Regions from separate parts of the Arthrobacter sp. NicSoilB4 genome, predicted to be linked through region 2. Evidence: predicted binding sites of a transcription regulator. Region 2 holds the regulator's gene; the other holds the start of a gene.
The links. The regulator LexA, encoded in region 2, represses DNA repair genes until DNA is damaged. The targets are predictions, from matches to a motif close to TCGAACANNTGTTCGA.
Positions count from the first base shown of each region.

Region 1: a site for LexA is predicted at 1,682-1,697, ahead of ruvA (Holliday junction branch migration protein RuvA). Genes of this name have one in related genera too.

Region 1 is NZ_AP024653.1:2,257,688-2,261,091, forward strand. It holds gene ruvB (Holliday junction branch migration DNA helicase RuvB) at 1-989, opposite strand, end outside; gene ruvA (Holliday junction branch migration protein RuvA) at 982-1,629, opposite strand; gene ruvC (crossover junction endodeoxyribonuclease RuvC) at 1,735-2,322, opposite strand; gene LDO13_RS10165 (YebC/PmpR family DNA-binding transcriptional regulator) at 2,319-3,074, opposite strand; gene pdxT (pyridoxal 5'-phosphate synthase glutaminase subunit PdxT) at 3,078-3,404, opposite strand, start outside.
Region 2 is NZ_AP024653.1:1,390,202-1,393,605, forward strand. It holds gene LDO13_RS06215 (ATP-dependent DNA helicase) at 1-1,424, shown strand, start outside; gene lexA (transcriptional repressor LexA) at 1,550-2,299, opposite strand; gene LDO13_RS06225 (LysM peptidoglycan-binding domain-containing protein) at 2,641-3,099, shown strand; gene LDO13_RS06230 (histidinol-phosphate transaminase) at 3,222-3,404, shown strand, end outside.

The DNA of each region.
Region 1 (3,404 bases), 870 kb from region 2:
GCGAAGCCGAGGTGCGTCCAGGCGGGGGCGAGGGCAATCCTCCCCCGCGGGGTCCGGCCCAGCAGCCCCTCCCGGACGAGGTACGGCTCGGCGACTGTCTCCACGGTCTCGGTTTCTTCGCCGACGGCGATCGCCAGGGTGGACAGCCCCACGGGTCCGCCGCCGAATTTCGTGATGAGGGCTTCAAGGACGGCGCGGTCCAGCCGGTCCAGGCCGCGCTTGTCGACCTCATACATGTCCAGCGCCGCGGAGGCCGCGCGGGCATCGATCTGCTCGATCCCGTGCACCAGCGCCCAGTCGCGGACCCGGCGCAGCAGACGGTTGGCGATGCGGGGTGTGCCACGGGATCGTCCTGCGATTTCGCTGAACCCGGCCGAGTTGACCTTGAGGTCCAGGAGCCCGGCGGAGCGCCGCAGCACGAGTTCCAGTTCGGCGACCGAGTAGAACTCGAGGTGGCCGGTGAAGCCGAAGCGGTCCCGGAGGGGCCCGGGCAGCAGGCCTGCGCGGGTCGTGGCGCCGACCAGGGTGAACGGCGGAAGTTCCAGCGGGATGGCAGTGGCGCCGGCGCCCTTGCCGACGACGATGTCGACCCTGAAGTCTTCCATCGCCATGTAGAGCATTTCCTCGGCCGGCCGGGACATCCGGTGGATCTCGTCGAGGAAGAGGACTTCGCCTTCGGACAGTGAGGACAGGATGGCGGCCAGATCCCCGGCGTGCTGGATGGCGGGCCCGCTGCTGATCCGCAGCGGGGCGTTCATCTCGGCGGCAATGATCATGGACAGTGTCGTTTTGCCCAGTCCCGGCGGCCCGGAGAGCAGGACGTGGTCGGCGCTGCGGCCGCGCATGCGGGAGGCCTCCAGGACGAGGGAAAGCTGCTTGCGGACCCGGTGCTGGCCCACGAAGTCGTGCAGGTTCTTGGGCCGGAGTGCGGCTTCGATGACCCGCTCCTCCGGCTCCTCTCCCCCGCCAACCAGGGACGGCTCAGCCACGGGCGCCTACCCTGTTCCCGGCGCGGGCACCGTCCTGGCCCAGCCAGCGGAGGGTGGCCCGCAGGATCTCGGCCACGTTGCCGTTCTCGGCCAGTTCGGGGGAATCCGCCAGGGACTTGTCGATGCTGGACGTGGCGTCCTTCTCGGACCAGCCGAGGCTTGTCATGGCAGCAACGACCTGCGGCTTCCAGAGCGCTTCGGCAGATGCTGCCGGAGCCGCTGCGCCGGCGGCCGTGCCGTGCGGCACCAGCTTGCCGGCCAGTTCCAGCACGATCCGCCCGGCGACTTTGGGGCCGATGCCCGGGACCTTGGTGAAGGCCTTGCCGTCGCCGGAGTGGGCGGCGACACGGATCGCTTCGGGCTCGTGCACGGCGAGGACCGCCAACGCGAGCCGGGGTCCGACGCCGCTGACGCTGAGCAGGACATCGAAGACCTCGCGTTCGTCGTCGCTGCCGAAACCGAACAGGGTGAGGGAGTCCTCGCGCACGATCAGCGAGGTGAAGAGCTTCCCCTCCTCGCCGACGCGGAGCCGGCCGAGGGTCTGGGGTGTCGCGTTCACGCTCATGCCGGCGCCGTTGAGGTCGATCACGGCGGAGGACAGGCCGACGTGCGCTACGGTTCCGCGGAGAAAACTGATCAAAGCCGGGCTCCTGAAAATTCAGCTGAAAGTAGAACCGGGAGAACCCGGCTATCCGAACATATCTACGAATACCCTACCAAGTGATACTGCGTCGGAGCCGGACATTCAGCGCGCACGGCGCGCTTTGGCCTCCGCGTCGGCCCAGGCGCGCTGGGCCGGGGTCAGCGACTGGCTGCCCGGTCCCGTCGTGACTGCGCCGCTATTGGAAGTCCCGCTGCCGGACCGCCAGGCATGGGTGATTGCCAGCGCCAGGGCGTCCGCGGCGTCGGCGGGGCGCGGCGGGGCGTCCAGCCGGAGGATCTTGGTCACCAGTTTGGTGACGGCGTCCTTGTTGGACGTTCCGCTGCCGGTCACGGCGGCCTTGACCTCCGACGGCGTGTGCAGGGCCACCGGGATGCCGCGCCGTGCGGCGGCGGCGATCACAACGCCGGAAGCCTGGGCGACGCCCATCACCGTGCTGACGTTGAGCTGGGAGAAGACGCGTTCGACGGCCAGGACGTGCGGTTCGTATTTGTCCAGCCACTCATCGATGGAGGTGGCGATGACCAGCAGGCGCTGGTCCAGGCTCTCCTCCGGGGACGTTCCGACGACGCCGAACGCCACCATGGTGGCGCGGCGGTTCTTCTCGACGTCCACGACGCCGATCCCGCAGCGGGTAAGGCCCGGATCGACGCCGAGGACGCGAAGGGTCACTCCGCTTCCAGTGCGGCCTGCACTTCGTCGCTGAGGTCGGCGTTGCTGTAGACGTTCTGGACGTCGTCGAGTTCTTCGAGGGCGTCGACGAGCTTCATGAACTTCTTGGCGGCGTCGAGATCCAGCGGCACCTGCATGGAGGGCACGAACTCGGCCTCGTCGGTGTCGTACTCCATGCCGGCTTCCTTGAGCGCATCGCGGATGGCCTGCAGGTCGGTCGGTTCGGAGTGGATCTCGAAGCTGTCGCCGTTGTCCTTGACTTCTTCGGCGCCGGCGTCGAGGACGGCCATCAGGACGTCGTCCTCGCTCAGGCCGTTCTTTGGCAGCGAGACAACGCCCTTGCGGGAGAAGAGGTAGCTGACCGAACCGGGATCGGCGATAGTGCCGCCGTTGCGGGAGATGGCCAGACGCACTTCGGAGGCCGCACGGTTCTTGTTGTCCGTCAGGCATTCGATCAGCAGCGCCGAGCCCTGCGGTCCGCGGCACTCGTACATGATCTCGGTGTAGTCCACGACCTCGCCGGTGAGGCCGGCGCCGCGCTTGATGGCGCGGTCGATGTTGTCAGCGGGGACCGAGGTCTTCTTGGCCTTCGTGACGGCGAGTTCCAGGCTCGGGTTGCCGGCAAGGTCCGGGCCGCCCATGCGTGCGGCGACTTCGATGTTCTTGATCAGCTTGGCGAACGACTTGGCCCGACGGCTATCGAGGATGGCCTTCTTGTGCTTGGTCGTCGCCCATTTGGAGTGGCCTGACATGCTTTACGCTTCTCCTCTGATCATTCGAATAAACAATTCATGCACGCGCTTCTCCCCCGTCACTTCCGGGTGGAAGGAGGTGGCCAGCAGCTTGCCGGAACGCACAGCAACAATTCTAGCCGTCCCGGCCAGCGCCTCGGGGTGGGACGCCCTGGAGGGTTCCACTTCGGCGAGGACTTCGACGCCGTCGCCGACGCGTTCCACCCATGGTCCGCGGATGAAGACCGCGTGGACGGGAGCCACGCCGTTTTCGGTGGCGCTGAAGTCGAGGCCCTTGAAGTCCAGGTCCGTCTCGAAGGATTCGCGCTGCCGGCCGAAGGCGTTCCGGCG
Region 2 (3,404 bases):
AATGCCCCCTGGCGGCCGAATGCTTCAGCGAACTGGCCCGGCAGAACGCCGCGGACGCCGACGTCGTGGTTACCAACCACGCCATGCTGGCCGTAAGTGCCTTCGAGGGCCTCGCCGTGCTGCCGGAATACGACGTCGTGGTGGTAGATGAGGCCCACGAACTCCAGGACCGCGTCACCGGCGCCGTATCCGGCCAGCTTTCCGTGGCCATGGTGCACGCCGCCGCGTCGGGGGCCCGGAAACACACCGGCATCACCGTGGACGCACTGAACAACGCCGCATCCAACCTCGAACTTGCCATTGAAGGTGTCCCCAGCGGACTCATGCCCAACGGCCTCAACAGCGAACAACTGGACTGCGTGGACCAGTTGCGGGACGCCTGCCGCGCCGCGCTCTCGGATTCCAAGGGGGACAGCGCCAACACGGCCGACGGCGGGCGCCAGCTCGCGCGCTCCCGGCTCATGGTGATCCTGGAACTCTGCGAACGGCTGCTGGCAGCCCGCGAGAACCGCGAGGTGGTCTGGTTTTCCCGCAACAGCACCTTTGACCCGCAGCAGGGCTACTCCCAGCCGGATGAGTCGGCCCCGGCGCTGGTCAATATCGCCCCGCTCAGCGTCGCCGGACGGCTCCGGGAGGGCCTGTTCGCAGACCACACCGTCATCCTGACCTCGGCCACGCTGGCCATAGGGTCCGCTTTCGAACCGGCCGCCGGCGGCCTGGGCCTGGTGGGGCCCGGCGCCCCCAGCTGGACCGGCGTTGACGTCGGCTCTCCGTTCGAATACCCCAAGCAGGGCATCCTGTACGTTGCCAAGCACCTGCCCAAGCCCGGCCGGGGCACGTCCCCGGAAGCGCTTGACGAGCTCGAAAAGCTGATCAGGGCCTCCGGCGGCGGGGCACTGTGCCTGTTCTCTTCACGGCGCGCCGCCGAAGACGCCGCCGAGGCCCTGCGGCCACGGCTGGACATGAGCATCCTCTGCCAGGGGGATTCGACCATGACGGCGCTGGTGAAGCAGTTCGCCGACGAACCGGACACCTGCCTCTTCGGCACCATGTCGCTGTGGCAGGGTGTCGACGTGCCGGGGACGTCCTGCCGCCTCGTGGTGATCGACAGGATTCCGTTCCCGCGGCCCGATGATCCCCTGATGACGGCGCGGTCCCGGGCAGTGGCCCAGGCCGGTGGCAACGGCTTTATGAGTGTTTCCGCGACGCACGCCGCCATCCGCCTTGCCCAGGGCGCCGGCCGGCTGATCCGCACGACGACGGACAAGGGCGTGGTGGCTGTGCTGGACTCGCGGCTGTCCACCGAACGTTACGGGGGATTCCTCCGCGCCGCCCTGCCGCCGTTCTGGCCCACCACGGACCCCGCGATCGCCCTCGCGGCCCTGGAGAGGCTCGCGCAGGAATCAGGGCGGCCCGGGACGTAGCTCCCAGCGGCTGTGGCGTTCCTGCCCGGTTGTCCGGGAGGGAACGCGAAAGGCCCCGTCCGGCGTGAATCGGCGGCGGGGCCCTGTTCGCAGGCAACGGGAGGCCCGGACTGGGAGGCCTGGTCCTAGAGGGAGCGCAGCACCGAGACGACTTTCCCCATGATGACGGCGTGATCGCCGAGGATGGGCTCGTACTGGGTGTTCTGCGGCAGCAGCCAGGTGTGGCCGTCACGCTGGCGGAAGGTCTTTACGGTTGCCTCGTCGTCCAGCAGGGCGGCCACAATGTCACCGTTGACGGCATCGCCCTGGCGGCGCACAACCACCCAGTCACCGTCGCAGATGGCCGCGTCAATCATCGAGTCACCGGCAACCTTGAGCATAAAGAGTTCGCCGTGGCCCACCAGCTGGCGGGGCAGGGGCATAACGTCTTCAACGACCTGGTCGGCCAGGATCGGTCCGCCGGCGGCGATCCGGCCGACCAGCGGCACCATGGCGGTATCCGTGGCACTGGCCAGCTCAGAAACAGACAAGCCGCCCACACTGCGCAGGCCGCTTGGCTTCTCAACCCCTGAAATCTTCGTGGTCCCCTCATCGAGGGTCAACGGCATCAGCACTTCCATGGCGCGCGGGCGCTTGGGATCGCGCCTCAGGTAGCCGAGCTTTTCAAGCTGCGAAAGCTGGTGGGTGACGCTGGAGAGGCTCGCCAGGCCGACGGTATCGCCGATTTCGCGCATCGACGGCGGGTAGCCGTTGTCCGTGACGGAGCGCTGGATGGTCTCCAGGATCTTCTTTTGCCGGACGGTGAGGCTTTTGGGAGGCCGGGCCGCCTGCGGGCTCCGCGCGGAGGCCCTGCCGCCAGTGGCTTGTGCTGCCATGTTCGCCAACGCCTTTCCGTTCCGCCCGGCCGCTGTGGCTGCAGCTGCCGGGAACTTCCGGCCTGAAATGTCAGACCCTGCTGATCAACTGCAGAAGTGGTTGTTCTTTGACTCAAACGTAGGCCAGCCACACAGCTTTTTCAAACATTTGTTCTAGCGAGTCTCGACAATGTTCGTCAATAGGTGCTAAAACAGAACAAGCAGGGTTCGAATATGTGTTCTAGTTTTACGAAGCTCGGGTAGAACGAATCGTTCGGTTCTTTGTTCGAAGGTCAGGCCGGTTCGCGGCGGGTACGTGGAGTACGTCGGGCGGCACAGTATGGTCCAGGAGGGCTCAGTTCATGTCAGCATCAAGCGCGTTTCACGACACTTTCGGCCGCGACGCATTCGGCGACTACGGCCGGCCCGGCACCGGCACCGGCACCGGCACCGGCACAGGTCAGCCCGGCCAGCCCAGCTCCGGCGGGCGTGCCAAGCAGGCACAACAGGCGCCGCTGAGGCTCACCAGGCGGGGGCGTTTCGTCTTCATCGGAGTGCCGCTGATCCTGCTGGCCGCCCTGGTTCTTTCCCTCAGCGGCTTCCTCAATGCTCCGGCAAAGGCGGCGGACTCTGCCGCCGAGCTCTCACTGACTCCCACAGTCACGGTGACGGTGCAGCCCGGTGAGTCCTTGTGGGCCATCGCCGCAGCGGTGGCGCCCGAGCGGGACCCCCGCGATGTCGTCGCCGACATCATCCAGCTGAACAACCTCGAGGCCGCCAGGGTCGTGCCGGGCCAGGCCCTCTTCATTCCGTCCAACTAGTTCCTGCCGTCCAAGTAGCTCAGGGCCCCGTCGGGCCGTCGCCGGGCGCCCCGCAGGCCGCCGGGCCGCCCTGCAAGCGTCACAGTTTCGGGGCACGCGGCGATCTCACTTAAACTGGGCTGGTGACTGACCAGCTAGAGCGCCTGAACCGACTTCCCCTCCGGACGAACCTGCGGGGCCTGACCCCCTACGGGGCACCGCAGCTGGACGTCCCTATCCTGCTCAACGTCAACGAGAACACCCACGGCGTCCCGGCCGACGTCCGCGCCGCCATCTCCGAGGCCGTCACGATTGCCGCCGCCGGG